2 linked regions of the Rhodopseudomonas palustris genome follow. The protein of the gene in region 1 interacts with the protein of each later gene in a pairwise test. Links are inferred from orthologs where the notes say so. Each region holds a gene or a part of one and is shown in the gene's direction. Other genes may lie near its edges. The genes, in order: FLL57_RS20575 and FLL57_RS10705.

Region 1 (6,965 bases):
TCAACCCGCTGGTGCTGACCAAGCAGGGCGATCTGAAGTGCCTCGACGCCAAGATTTCGTTCGACGGCAACGCGCTTTACCGCCACATCGACATCCAGGCGCTGCGTGACGAGACCGAGGAAGACGCCAAGGAGATCGAGGCGTCGAAATACGACCTCAACTACGTCACCCTCGACGGCACCATCGGCTGCATGGTCAACGGCGCCGGCCTCGCCATGGCGACGATGGACATCATCAAGCTGTACGGCATGGCCCCGGCCAACTTCCTCGACGTCGGCGGCGGCGCCAGCAAGGAGAAGGTGACGGCGGCGTTCAAGATCATCACCGCCGATCCCAACGTGAAGGGCATCCTGATCAACATTTTCGGCGGCATCATGAAGTGCGACGTGATCGCCGAGGGCGTGGTCGCGGCGGTCAAGGAAGTCGGCCTCGACGTGCCGCTGGTGGTCCGTCTCGAAGGCACCAACGTCGAAGCCGGCAAGAAGATCATCAAGCATTCCGGCCTCAACGTGCTGCCCGCCGACAATCTCGACGACGCCGCCCAGAAGATCGTCGCCGCCGTGAAGGGAGCCTGAGGCCGCTTCTCGGCCTCTCCGCCGCCTCCGACCATTCCGTTCGACCGCGAAAGCATCACCGACCATGTCCATTCTGATCGACAGCAACACCCGCGTTATCTGCCAGGGCTTCACCGGCAAGAACGGCACCTTCCATTCCGAGGCGGCGATCGCCTATGGCACCAAGATGGTCGGCGGCACCTCGCCGGGCAAAGGCGGCTCGACCCATCTCGGCCTGCCGGTGTTCGACACCGTCCGTGAGGCGCGCGAGAAGACCGGTGCCGACGCCTCGGTGATCTATGTGCCGCCGCCGGGCGCTGCGGACGCGATCTGCGAAGCGATCGACGCCGAGATCCCGCTGATCGTCTGCATCACCGAGGGCATCCCGGTGCTCGACATGGTGCGGGTGAAGCGCTCGCTGAACGGCTCGAAGTCCCGGCTGATCGGGCCGAACTGTCCGGGCGTGATGACCGCCGGCGAGTGCAAGATCGGCATCATGCCGGCCAACATCTTCAAGCCGGGCTCGGTCGGCATCGTGTCGCGCTCCGGCACCCTGACCTATGAGGCGGTGTTCCAGACCTCTGCCGAAGGCCTCGGCCAGACCACCGCGGTCGGCATCGGCGGCGACCCGGTCAAGGGCACCGAGTTCATCGACGTGCTGGAGATGTTCCTGGCCGACGACAAGACCGAATCGATCATCATGATCGGCGAAATCGGTGGCTCGGCCGAAGAAGACGCCGCCCAGTTCCTGATCGACGAGGCCAAGCGCGGCCGCAAGAAACCGACGGTGGGATTCATCGCCGGCGTCACCGCTCCTCCCGGCCGCCGCATGGGCCACGCCGGCGCGATCATTTCGGGCGGCAAGGGCGATGCAGCCTCGAAGACCGCCGCGATGGAAGCGGCCGGCATCACCGTGTCGCCGTCTCCGGCGCGGCTCGGCAAGACGCTTGCCGAAAAATTGAAGTCATAATTCAGACCTTGTGTCGTTCCGAGCTTACATTTCCCTAGAATAGGATAAAAGGTGCACTATGTTGCTGATCCGGTAACCGGATCAGCTTATCGCGACTAAGTCGCGATCTCATAATCAGGAAGCAATCATGTCTCGCCAGGACGCGAATGCCGCTTTCGCCCTGTCTTCCTTTCTACAGGGCGCCAACGCCACCTATATCGACGATCTGTACTCTCGGTACGAAGCTGATCCGTCCTCGGTCGATGCCGACTGGCAGGCATTCTTCCAGAGCCTGAAAGACACTCCCGGCGACATCCAGAAGAACGCCGAGGGGCCGTCCTGGGAACAGGCGAACTGGCCCCTGACCCCGCAGGACGAGCTGACCTCGGCGCTCGACGGCAACTGGAACCAGGTCGAGAAGGCGGTCGGCCAGAAGCTGCAGGCGAAGGCGCAGAGCCGCGGCGTCGCGCTGTCCTCGGCGGATGTCCATCAGGCCACCCGCGACTCGGTCCGCGCCCTGATGCTGATCCGCGCCTACCGCATGCGCGGCCATTTCCACGCCAAGCTCGACCCGCTCGGCCTGTCGCCGGCGAAGGACCACGAGGAACTCGACATCCGGTCCTACGGCTTCACCGAGGCCGATCTCGACCGCAAGATCTTCCTCGATCACGTTCTCGGCCTCGAATACGGCTCGCTCCGCGAGATCGTCGCAATCTGCGAGCGCACCTACTGCCAGACCATGGGCATCGAATTTCTGCACATCTCCAATGGTGCGCAGAAGGCGTGGATCCAGGAGCGGATCGAAGGTCCGGACAAGGAGATCAGCTTCACCCGCGAGGGCCGTCGCGCGATCCTGATGAAGCTGATCGAAACCGAGGGATTCGAGAAGTTCTGCGACCTGAAGTTCACCGGCACCAAGCGGTTCGGTCTCGACGGCGGCGAAGCGCTGATTCCGGCGCTGGAGCAGATCATCAAGCGTGGCGGCAATCTCGGCGTCCGCGAGATCGTGCTCGGCATGCCGCATCGCGGCCGTCTGAACGTCTTGACCCAGGTGATGGCCAAGGCGCACCGGGCGCTGTTCCACGAGTTCAAGGGCGGCTCGGCCAACCCCGACGAAGTCGAGGGCTCGGGCGACGTCAAGTATCACCTCGGCGCCTCGTCGGACCGCGAATTCGACCACAACAAGGTCCACCTGTCGCTGACCGCCAACCCGTCGCATCTCGAGATCGTCGATCCGGTGGTGCTCGGCAAGGTGCGCGCCAAGCAGGACCAGCACGGCGATCTGCCCGAGGAGCGGGTTTCGGTGCTGCCGCTGCTGATGCATGGCGACGCCGCGTTCGCCGGCCAGGGCGTGGTCGCCGAGTGTTTCGCGCTGTCGGATCTGAAGGGCTACCGCACCGGCGGATCGATCCACTTCATCGTCAACAACCAGATCGGCTTCACCACCTATCCGCGCTATTCGCGCTCGTCGCCGTATCCGTCGGACGTGGCGAAGATGATCGACGCGCCGATCTTCCACGTCAACGGCGACGATCCGGAAGCGGTGGTGTTCGCCGCCAAGATCGCGGTCGAGTACCGGCAGAAGTTCCACAAGCCGGTGGTGATCGACATGTTCTGCTACCGGCGGCACGGCCACAACGAAGGCGATGAGCCGTCGTTCACCCAGCCGCTGATGTATCGCAAGATCGCCGGCCATCCGACGACGCTGGAGATCTACTCCAAACGCCTGATCGCCGATGGCGTCATCACCGAGGGCGAAGTCGAGAAGGCGCGGGCCGACTGGCGCGCCCGGCTCGATGCCGAGTTCGAGGCGGCGTCGAGCTATCGGCCGAACAAGGCCGACTGGCTCGACGGCAAGTGGGCCGGCTTCAAGTCGGCCGACCAGGAGGAGGAGCCGCGCCGCGGCATCACCGGCGTCGACCTGCCGTCCCTCAAGGAGATCGGCCGCAGGATCACCAAGGTTCCGGAAGGCTTCAGGCTGCACCGCACGGTGCAGCGCTTCCTCGAAAACCGCGCCAAGGCGATCGACAGCGGCAACGGGATCGACTGGGCGACCGGCGAGGCGCTGGCGTTCTGCACCATGCTGCTGGAAGGCCATCGCATCCGACTGTCGGGTCAGGACTCCGAGCGCGGCACCTTCTCGCAGCGCCATTCGGTGCTGATCGATCAGGAAGACGAGACCCGCTACACCCCGTTCAATCACCTCTCGCCGGATCAAGGCCACTACGAGGTGATCAACTCGCTGCTGTCCGAAGAAGCGGTGCTCGGATTCGAATACGGTTATTCGCTGGCCGAGCCGAACGCGCTGACGCTGTGGGAGGCCCAGTTCGGCGACTTCGCCAACGGCGCCCAGGTGCTGTTCGACCAGTTCATCTCGTCCGGCGAACGCAAGTGGCTGCGGATGTCCGGCCTGGTCTGCCTGCTGCCGCACGGTTACGAGGGGCAGGGGCCGGAGCACTCCTCGGCCCGGCTCGAGCGCTATCTGCAGATGTGCGCCGAAGACAATATGCAGGTGGTGTATCCGACCACCCCGGCCAACTACTTCCACGCGCTGCGCCGTCAGCTGAAGCGCGAGATCCGCAAGCCCTTGATCCTGATGACGCCGAAGTCGCTGCTGCGCCACAAGCGTGCGGTTTCGCGGCTCGACGAGCTCGGCCCCGATACCAGCTTCCACCGCGTGCTGCTCGACGACGCGCAGACGTTGCCGGAGGAGAAGATCAAGCTGGTGCCGGATGCCAAGATCCGGCGCGTCGTGGTGTGCTCCGGCAAGGTCTATTACGACCTCTACGAGGAGCGCGAGAAGCGCGGCATCGACGACGTCTACCTGCTGCGCATCGAACAGCTCTATCCGGTGCCGCTGAAGACGCTGGTGCACGAGCTGTCGCGCTTCAAGGATGCGGAGCTGGTGTGGTGCCAGGAAGAGCCGCGCAACATGGGCGGCTGGCACTTCATCGAGCCGTATCTGGAGTGGGTGCAGAACCAGATCGAAGCCAAGCATCGCCGGCCGCGTTACGTCGGCCGCGCCGCCTCGGCGGCGACCGCGACCGGCTTGATGTCGAAGCACCTGGCGCAGCTCAAGGCCTTCCTCGACGACGCGTTGCGTTGACGCATCGGCCGCCGCATGGCGGCGGCCTTCGTTTTTCCTGAGTTTGGATCACGGGCGGGCGCCGGCGCGACAGCCGCGACGCCGAAGAGGACGAAAACGATGACTGAAATTCGCGTTCCGACGCTCGGCGAATCGGTGACCGAGGCGACCATCGGCCGCTGGTTCAAGCAGCCGGGCGAGGCGGTGGCGGTCGACGAACCGCTCGTCGAGCTCGAGACCGACAAGGTGACCATCGAGGTGCCGGCTCCGTCGGCCGGCACGCTGGGCGAGATCGTCGCCAAGGACGGCGAGACCGTCGCTGTCGGCGCGCTGCTCGGCCAGATCACCGATGGCGCCGCCCCGGCCAAGCCGGCGGCTGCCGCTCCCGCCAAGGCCGCGCCGGCGCCCGCCGCGCAGGCTCCGGCGCCCGTTGCGCCCGCCGCCAAGACCCCGCCGTCAGATGCGCCGCTGGCGCCGTCGGTGCGCCGGCTGTCGACCGAAAGCGGCGTCGACGCATCGACCGTGCCGGGCTCGGGCAAGGACGGCCGCGTCACCAAGGGCGACATGCTGGCGGCGATCGAGAAGGCGGCGTCTGCGCCGACCCCGGTCAATCAGCCCGCGGCCGCCGTACAGGTCCGGGCGCCGTCGCCGGCCGACGACGCCGCGCGCGAAGAGCGGGTCAAGATGACCCGGCTGCGCCAGACCATCGCGCGCCGGCTGAAGGAAGTGCAGAACACCGCCGCGATGCTGACGACCTTCAACGAGGTCGACATGACCAACGTCATGGCGCTGCGCGCGCAGTACAAGGACGTGTTCGAAAAGAAGCACGGCGCCAAGCTCGGCTTCATGGGATTCTTCACCAAGGCTTGCGTCCAGGCCCTGAAGGACATCCCGGCCGTCAACGCCGAGATCGACGGCACCGACCTGATCTACAAGAACTACTACCACGTCGGCGTCGCGGTCGGCACCGACAAGGGTCTGGTGGTGCCGGTGGTGCGCGACTGCGACACCAAGTCGATCGCCGAAATCGAAACCTCGATCTCCGACTTCGGCCGGCGCGCCCGTGACGGTCAGCTCAAGATCGAAGAGATGCAGGGCGGCACCTTCACCATCACCAACGGCGGCATCTATGGCTCGCTGATGTCGACCCCGATCCTGAACGCGCCGCAGTCCGGCATCCTCGGCATGCACAAGATCCAGGAACGCCCGGTGGTGGTCGGCGGCAAGATCGAGGTGCGGCCGATGATGTATCTGGCGCTGAGCTACGACCACCGCGTCATCGACGGCAAGGAAGCGGTGACCTTCCTGGTCCGCGTCAAGGAAAGCCTGGAAGATCCGGCCCGGCTGGTGCTGGATCTCTGATACCAAGCAATCCGGCGGCGCGGCACGGGCGCGCCGCCGCCTAGTTCACGGGAGGCGATGCCGCGATGCCGGTCGAAATCACGGTGCTTGGCTGGGGTGTGGTGCTGCTGATCGTGCAGATGCTGCTGGCCTCGATTCCGACCACGATGGAGCTCGGCGGCGACTATCAGGCCGGTCCGCGCGACGAGCCGCGGGCGCCGAAAGGCCGCTTCGCCGGTCGCGCCGGCCGGGCCTACCGCAATCTTCTCGAGACCTTTCCGGCCTATGTGGCGATCGCCCTGGCGTTGGCCGTCACCGGCAAGACCGGCGGCTACGCGGCCACCGCCGCGATCGTCTGGCTGGTGGCGCGGGTATTGTACGTGCCGCTGTACATCGTCCACATCCCGTTTGCGCGCAGCATCGCCTGGCTGGTCGCCCTGCTGGCGCTGGTCGCGATGCTGGTCAGGCTGCTGAGCTGAGAGCCCCATGAGCGACCGCGTCGTCATCATCACCGGAGGCAGCCGCGGCATCGGCCGTGCCACCGCGCTCGCCTGCGCCAGGCGCGGCTTCAAGGTCGTGATCGGTTACGCCAGCAACGCCGCCGCGGCGAGCGAGGTGGTGGCGGAGATCGAAGCCGTCGGCGGCAAGGCGATCGCGGTGAAATGCGACGTCGGCCTCGAGGCCGAAATTCTGTCGCTGTTCGCCGCCGCGGACGCCTTCGGCCCGCTCGGCGCGCTGGTGAACAATGCCGGCATCGTCGGCCCGACCGCGCGCGTGGACGAGATGTCGGCCGAACGCATCCAGCGCATCATGGCGGTCAACGTCACCGGCAGCATCCTGTGCGCCCGCGAGGCGGTGAAGCGGATGTCGACCCGGCACGGCGGCCAGGGCGGCGTCATCGTCAATCTGTCGTCGGTCGCGGCCAAACTCGGCTCGCCGAACACCTATGTCGACTATGCGGCCTCCAAGGGCGCGGTCGATTCCTTCACAGTCGGGCTCGGACACGAGCTCGCCGGCGAAGGCATTCGGGTCGCGG
Region 2 (6,322 bases), 2.1 Mb from region 1 along the record:
TAGTGAGAAATCGAGTTCTGGCACAACTTGCACCGGACGATTTCGAAGCGCTCAAGCCTTTGCTCCGGCCCGTCGAGTTTCGTGGGCGTGCCGTGCTGCAGGAAGCCAACCGCCGCGTCGAATGCGTGCACTTCATCGAAGACGGCCTCGTGTCGCACCTTTCTGGAACCCGCACCGATTTCGTCGAGACGGCCATGGTCGGCTACTTCGGCTATGTCGGCGTGCCGCTGGTTCTGGGCGCAGAGGTCTCGTCGCAGCGGTCGGTGGTGTGCATGCCGGGGACTGCGCTCAGGATCGAAGCCGATGATCTGGCCCGGGTGATCGCTGACCGGCCGCAGATCCGCGAAGAGATGCTTCGCTATGTGCCGGCGCTGATCGCCCAGAATACGCAGAGCGTGCTGTGCGCGGCGAAGCACGAGATCAATCAGCGCCTGGCGCGTTGGCTGCTGTTGGCGAACGATCGCATTCAGAGCGACGTGCTGTACATCACGCACGAGCTGCTTGCCGCCAGCATGGGCGTTCGGCGCGCCAGCATCACCAATGCGCTGCTTCAGCTCGAGGCGGAAGGCGTGGTCGAGAAGCGGCGCGGAGCGGTGCGGATCGTCGATCGCCAAGCGCTGGAGAACCGGACCTGCGACTGCTACCACATCGTCCGTGAAGCCTACGATCGCACCCGCACCGTGGAGTGCGGCGGCCACAATGGAGCTGATCACAGCCACGGCGTGATTGCCGGGACGGCCTGACGGCACCCCTCGTCTCACGTTCCAAGGATGAAGCGAGCCAGCCCGGCTCGCTTTTTTTATCCGGCAACCGCAGACCGCGGTCAGGCGCTCTGCGCAGCCGACTGCCGGCTTCGCCAGATCGATCCCGCAATCAGAACGACGACGGCGCCGGACACCGCGAACAAATGTTCGCCGACGGTGCCGTTGCCGGCGAGGTGCGTGTACATTCCCATCATGCCGAACAGCGCATCGAGCTGAGTGCCGATCGGTGCATCGAGCTTGTGCACGAACGGAAGTGCGGCGGCATCGGTGGCGATCACCTGCCCGGCGATCCAGCCGAGCAGCGCCGCCCCCGCCCACACCAGGACCGGCAGTTTCTCCAGCACCATCAGGATCAGCGCCGCCCCTGCCACGATCAGCGGGACGCTGATCGTGAGTCCGAGGATCAGCAGGACCACATTGCCGTCAGCAGCCGCTGCAACGGCGATGACGTTGTCGAGGCTCATGATGATGTCGGCCACGACCACGATCTGGACCGCGTGCAGCAGATGCGAAGCGGCTCGAACGCTGTCTTCGTCTTCGTTGTCAGGAACCACCAGCTTGGCGGCGATCACCAGCAGCGCCAAGCCGCCGACCAGCTTGAGATACGGCCACTCCATCAGGGTGGCGACGATGCCGGTGAAAATGATGCGCAGCATGACGGCGGCGGCGGCACCGAGCACCATGCCCCACAGCCGATGATGCGGCTTGAGCCCGCGGCAGGCGAGCGCGATCACCAGCGCGTTGTCGCCTGACAACAGCACGTTGATCCAGATGATCTTGCCGACGGAAATCCAGAATTCGGGCTGCTGAACGTCGCTCTTGAATTGCGCGACGATCGACCAGAAGGTCGCGGGGTCGAAGACGTGCAGCACCCAGTCCACGGTCTTTCCCCGATGTCGCCGGGGTCCCGCGGCCGCCGATGATCAGCGGCCGGGAACGTCCGACGTGGTAATGCTTAGCCGACGATTTCGTTGCCGGAGAAGAACTGGGCGATTTCGATCTTGGCGGTTTCCGCCGCGTCCGAACCGTGCACCGAGTTCTCGCCGATCGACTTGGCGTGCGCCTTGCGGATGGTGCCGTCAGCCGCCTTCGACGGATCGGTCGCGCCCATCACGTCGCGGTACTTGGCGATCGCGCCCTCGCCTTCGAGCACCTGAACCACGACCGGGCCGGAGATCATGAAGTCGACCAGTTCACCAAAGAACGGGCGTTCCTTGTGCACCGCATAGAAGGTCTCAGCCTGCTCGCGGGTCATGCGGATCCGCTTCTGGGCGACGATCCGCAGACCGGCCTGTTCGATCAGCGCGTTGATCGCGCCGGTGATGTTGCGCTCGGTCGCATCGGGCTTGAGAATCGAGAAAGTCCGTTCGATCGCCATGGAATGTCCTTGAAAGCTAAGGGTGGGAGGAGTTGCCGGGCTTATATCCACGCCGCCGCGCTCCGGCAAGCTGCGGGTCGCGATTCATCGGCCCCCCGCCCACTCGATCCGGTTGCCTTTGCGGCCCGACCCGGCCAAAACGCGCCATGCTCACGCTTACCGACATTTCGATCCGGCTCGCCGGACGGCTGTTGATCGACCAGAGTTCGGTCCAGATCGCCCCCGGCGCACGCGTCGGCTTCATCGGCCGTAACGGCGCCGGCAAATCGACCCTGTTCCGCGCCATCCGCGGCGAACTGGCCACCGAGACCGGCCGCATCACCCTACCGCCGCGCTGGCGGATCGGCAGCCTCGCCCAGGAGGCCCCGAACGGCCCCGAGACGCTTCTGGAGGTGGTGCTGGCCGCCGACGTCGAGCGGGCGGCGCTGCTGCACGAGGCCGAGACCGCTCAGGACCCGCATCGCATCGCCGACATTCAAACCCGGCTGGTCGACATCGACGCGCACTCGGCCCCGGCGCGCGCAAGTGCCATTCTCAGCGGCCTCGGCTTTTCCGCGACAGACCAGGCTCGCTCCTGTTCGGAGTTCTCCGGCGGCTGGCGGATGCGGGTGGCGCTGGCCGCGACGCTGTTCGCCGCGCCCGACCTGTTGCTGCTCGACGAGCCGACCAACTATCTCGACCTCGAAGGCACAATGTGGCTCGAGGACCATCTCGCGAACTATCCGCGCACGGTGATCGTGATCAGCCACGATCGCGATCTGCTCGATACGTCGGTCAATGAGATCCTGCATCTCGACCGCGGCCGGCTGGTTCACTTCCGCGGAAGTTACTCGGCCTACGCGGAATTCCGCGCCAACAAACTCGCGCTGGACGCGAAAAACGCCAAGCGTGACGAGGCGCGGCGCAAGCATCTTCAGGACTTCGTCGATCGCTTCAAGGCCAAGGCAACCAAGGCACGGCAGGCGCAATCGCGCGTCAAGATGCTGGAGAAGATGAAGCCGATCGCGCCGCTGGTGGCGGACGACACTCCGGAGATCAACTTTCCCGCCCCTGAGAAAACGTTGTCGCCGCCGATCATCGCGGTCGACAACGTCGCGGTCGGCTACGACCCGAAACATCCGGTGCTGCGCCACGTCACGCTGCGGATCGATCCCGACGACCGGATCGCGCTGCTCGGTGCCAACGGCAACGGCAAGTCGACGCTGGTCAAGCTGCTGGCGAACCGGCTGGCGCCGTTCTCGGGATCGGTGACGCGCGCGGACAAACTATCGATCGCGTATTTCGCGCAGCACCAGCTCGACGAATTGAACGAGGACGGCTCGACCTACGATCACGTCCGCAAGCTGATGCCGGACGCGCCCGAGAGCAAGATCCGGGCGCGCGCCGGCGCCATGGGATTCTCCGGCAAGGCGGCCGACACCCTGGTCAAGAGCCTGTCGGGCGGCGAGAAGGCGCGGCTGCTGCTCGGGCTCGCGACCTTCTACGGCCCGAACATGATCATCCTCGACGAGCCGACCAACCACCTCGACATCGACAGCCGCGCGGCGCTGGCGGAGGCGATCAACGACTTCCCCGGCGCGGTGATCATGGTGTCGCACGACCGCTATCTGATCGACGCCTGTGCGGACCGGTTGTGGGTAGTGGCCGATCACAAGGTGAAGCAGTTCGACGGCGACCTCGACGAATATCGTCGCGCCGTGCTGTCGTCCCGCGGGGCGCGAAACACGTCTTCCGATACCAAGGACCGCAGGGTTGACGACGGCAGCGCCAAGGCTTCGGAGCCGAAACCGAAGAAGACGGCGCCGCTGAAACAGCAGATCGCCGAGGCCGAAGCCGAAATCGACCGGATCACCGCGATCATCGAGAAGATCGATGCGGCGCTGGCGATTCCCGACCTCTTTACCCGCGATCCGAAACAAGCGGCGCAGCTCGGCACAGCGCGCGCCAATGCGCAGGCCGCACTACAGGCCGCAGAAGAGAAATGGCTGGAAGCGAGCGCGGCGCAGGACGCCGCGCAAAGCTGAACGCCGCTACAGCATTTCTATTCTGAATAGAATCGACACCGCGCTTCGGAGTGCTCACAACAGGCACAACCTCATGGTGAGGAGGCGCAAAGCGCCGTCTCGAACCATGTGACGCAGGGGATGCGTTGCGCCATCCTTCGAGACGCCCGGCTTCGCCGGGCTCCTCAGGATGAGGACTCAGTGCCTTCGGAAAGGTCGGATCGCTTCAATCAATCGATGAAGCGCTCTAACCCGATTGAGCGCTGCGGCGCTTGCCTCGCGCCGGCCTGCGCTCCGGCGCAGCCTCCTGAACGCGCTCGATCGAGGTCAACCGGCCTGCAGTGAAGGCGTAGATGCCGGGACGAGGGCCGCGGTTGTAGGTCAGAACAGTCGAACGGTCGCCGCGCTCGTTGGTCGAAAGGCTCACGTGATCCGGCGCCCCAAGGCCTCGCGCGACGTCGCATTCGGTGTGGCCGAGGGCGACCGTTCCGCCCTGGGAAAGAGGCGTAACCTGACCGTCCTGCGGTGCATTGGGGTCACCCGGCGCGGGCGCCATACCGGGGCAGCGGCCATCGGCGCTGACGAGATCGTCCGGGGTGATCGGCTTGTCCGGCGTGAGAGGCGGCGTCTCGATCGAGATGTTCTTGATGAACACTCGGCCCGGCTTCGAGAACCACTCGGCATCGCGCGATAGAAATTCCGGCGTGCCGGAACAGCCTGCGAGCAAGGGCCCCGCGACCGCGAGCGTGACGAACAACGGCCGAAAGGAAAACTTCTGATACACGGTCGAACGCGCCCCAATAGACATCTTAAGCACTTGTCCAATCATCGATTTACGGCACCACCGTGACGACCTCACCGCAACCTCGGGCGGCGGCGTCGGCATCCCGCCCTCGCCTAGTCCCGCCGCTGCCAGCGGCCGGCCTCGTCCGCCTGCCAATAGGTGACGTCGAACGCCCTCGCTTTACACTGCTTCCAGGCGTCGCGGGCCATCGCCACGGCCTCGTCGTCGTCGCCGTTGAACAGCAGAACCATCCGCTCATAGCTGTCCGAATCTTCGGGCAGCGCCGCGTTGTCGACCAGAAACCTGACCTTGGCACCGTTCGGATTGCCGTCACCTGCGGTCAGCAGGATCGGTTGCTGGGCCGCATCCGCCACCCGCCAAGTGGCGTGCGGCAGAAACGAATCCTCGCGATAGGTCCACAGATGGCCGTCGAGGGCGTCGGCCCGCTCTTCTGATGTCGACTGCACCACCACCCGCCAGCCACGCGCGAGTGATTTCTCGAGCAGCGGCGGCAGCACCTGTTCGATGGTCCTGCCTTGGAGATGATAGAACAGCACTTCGGTCATCGCGAGCGCTTACTTCTTGGCTTCGTAGTACTCCGCCACGAGCTGGTTGAGCAGGCGGACACCATAACCCGAACCCCAGCTCTGATTGATGTCGTTCTTCGGCGCGCCCATGGCGGTGCCGGCGATATCGAGATGCGCCCACGGCGTGCCGTCGACGAAGCGCTGCAGGAATTGCGCCGCGGTGATCGAGCCGCCGTTGCGCGATCCGGTGTTCTTCATGTCGGCGAACTGGGAGTCGATCTGCTTGTCGTATTCCGATCCGAGGGGCATCCGCCACACCTTCTCGCCGGTCGACTGGCCGACCGCGGTCAGACGTTCCGCGAGCTGATCGTTGTTGGAGAACAGGCCGGCATATTCGGTGCCGAGCGCCACCATGATGGCGCCGGTCAGCGTCGCCAGGTCGACCATGAATTTCGGCTTGTGCTTCTGCGCCACGTACCAGAGCACGTCGGCCAGCACCAAACGGCCCTCGGCGTCGGTGTTGATGATCTCGATGGTCTGGCCCGACATCGAGGTGACGATGTCGCCCGGCCGCTGCGCGTTGCCGTCCGGCATGTTCTCGACCAGGCCGATCGCGCCGACCGCGTTGACCTTGGCCTTGCGGGCCGCGAGCGCGTGCATCAGGCCGACGACGCAGGCCGCGCCGCCCATGTCGCCCTTCATGTCTTCCATGCTGGCCGACGGCTTGATCGAGATGCCGCCGGTGTCGAAGCAGACGCCCTTGCCCACGAAGGCGATCGGCTGCTCACCCTTCTTGCCGCCGTTCCAGCGCATGATCACGGTGCGGCCCGGGTGCGCCGAGCCCTGCGATACGCCGAGCAGCGCGC

What was found.
Region 2: the proteins of FLL57_RS20575 (region 1) and FLL57_RS10705 interact in binary tests that used the Escherichia coli proteins (3 or more experiments, as listed by UniProt). The link is inferred for Rhodopseudomonas palustris from one-to-one orthologs.

The regions. Positions count from the first base shown.
Region 1 is NZ_CP041387.1:4,464,230-4,471,194, reverse strand. Bases 1,299-4,809 are described here. They hold FLL57_RS20575 (2-oxoglutarate dehydrogenase E1 component), read left to right. Parts: upstream 1,299-1,651; coding sequence 1,652-4,609; downstream 4,610-4,809. Other genes in these bases: odhB (2-oxoglutarate dehydrogenase complex dihydrolipoyllysine-residue succinyltransferase), read left to right, coding at 4,709-4,809; sucD (succinate--CoA ligase subunit alpha), read left to right, coding at 1,299-1,524. Outside these bases: sucC (ADP-forming succinate--CoA ligase subunit beta), read left to right, coding at 1-575; more of sucD, read left to right, coding at 640-1,298; more of odhB, read left to right, coding at 4,810-5,950; FLL57_RS20565 (MAPEG family protein), read left to right, coding at 6,016-6,408; FLL57_RS20560 (SDR family oxidoreductase), read left to right, coding at 6,416-6,965. UniProt on the Escherichia coli protein: E1 component of the 2-oxoglutarate dehydrogenase (OGDH) complex which catalyzes the decarboxylation of 2-oxoglutarate, the first step in the conversion of 2-oxoglutarate to succinyl-CoA and CO(2).
Region 2 is NZ_CP041387.1:2,347,545-2,353,866, forward strand. Bases 1,860-4,727 are described here. They hold FLL57_RS10705 (ABC-F family ATP-binding cassette domain-containing protein), read left to right. Parts: upstream 1,860-2,288; coding sequence 2,289-4,166; downstream 4,167-4,727. Other genes in these bases: ndk (nucleoside-diphosphate kinase), read right to left, coding at 1,860-2,142; FLL57_RS10710 (hypothetical protein), read right to left, coding at 4,393-4,727. Also shown: FLL57_RS10690 (Crp/Fnr family transcriptional regulator), read left to right, coding at 1-743; FLL57_RS10695 (TerC family protein), read right to left, coding at 824-1,645; more of ndk, read right to left, coding at 1,720-1,859; more of FLL57_RS10710, read right to left, coding at 4,728-4,929; FLL57_RS10715 (DNA polymerase III subunit chi), read right to left, coding at 5,043-5,495; FLL57_RS10720 (leucyl aminopeptidase), read right to left, coding at 5,505-6,322. UniProt on the Escherichia coli protein: Genetic data indicate it may be involved in ribosome assembly or function.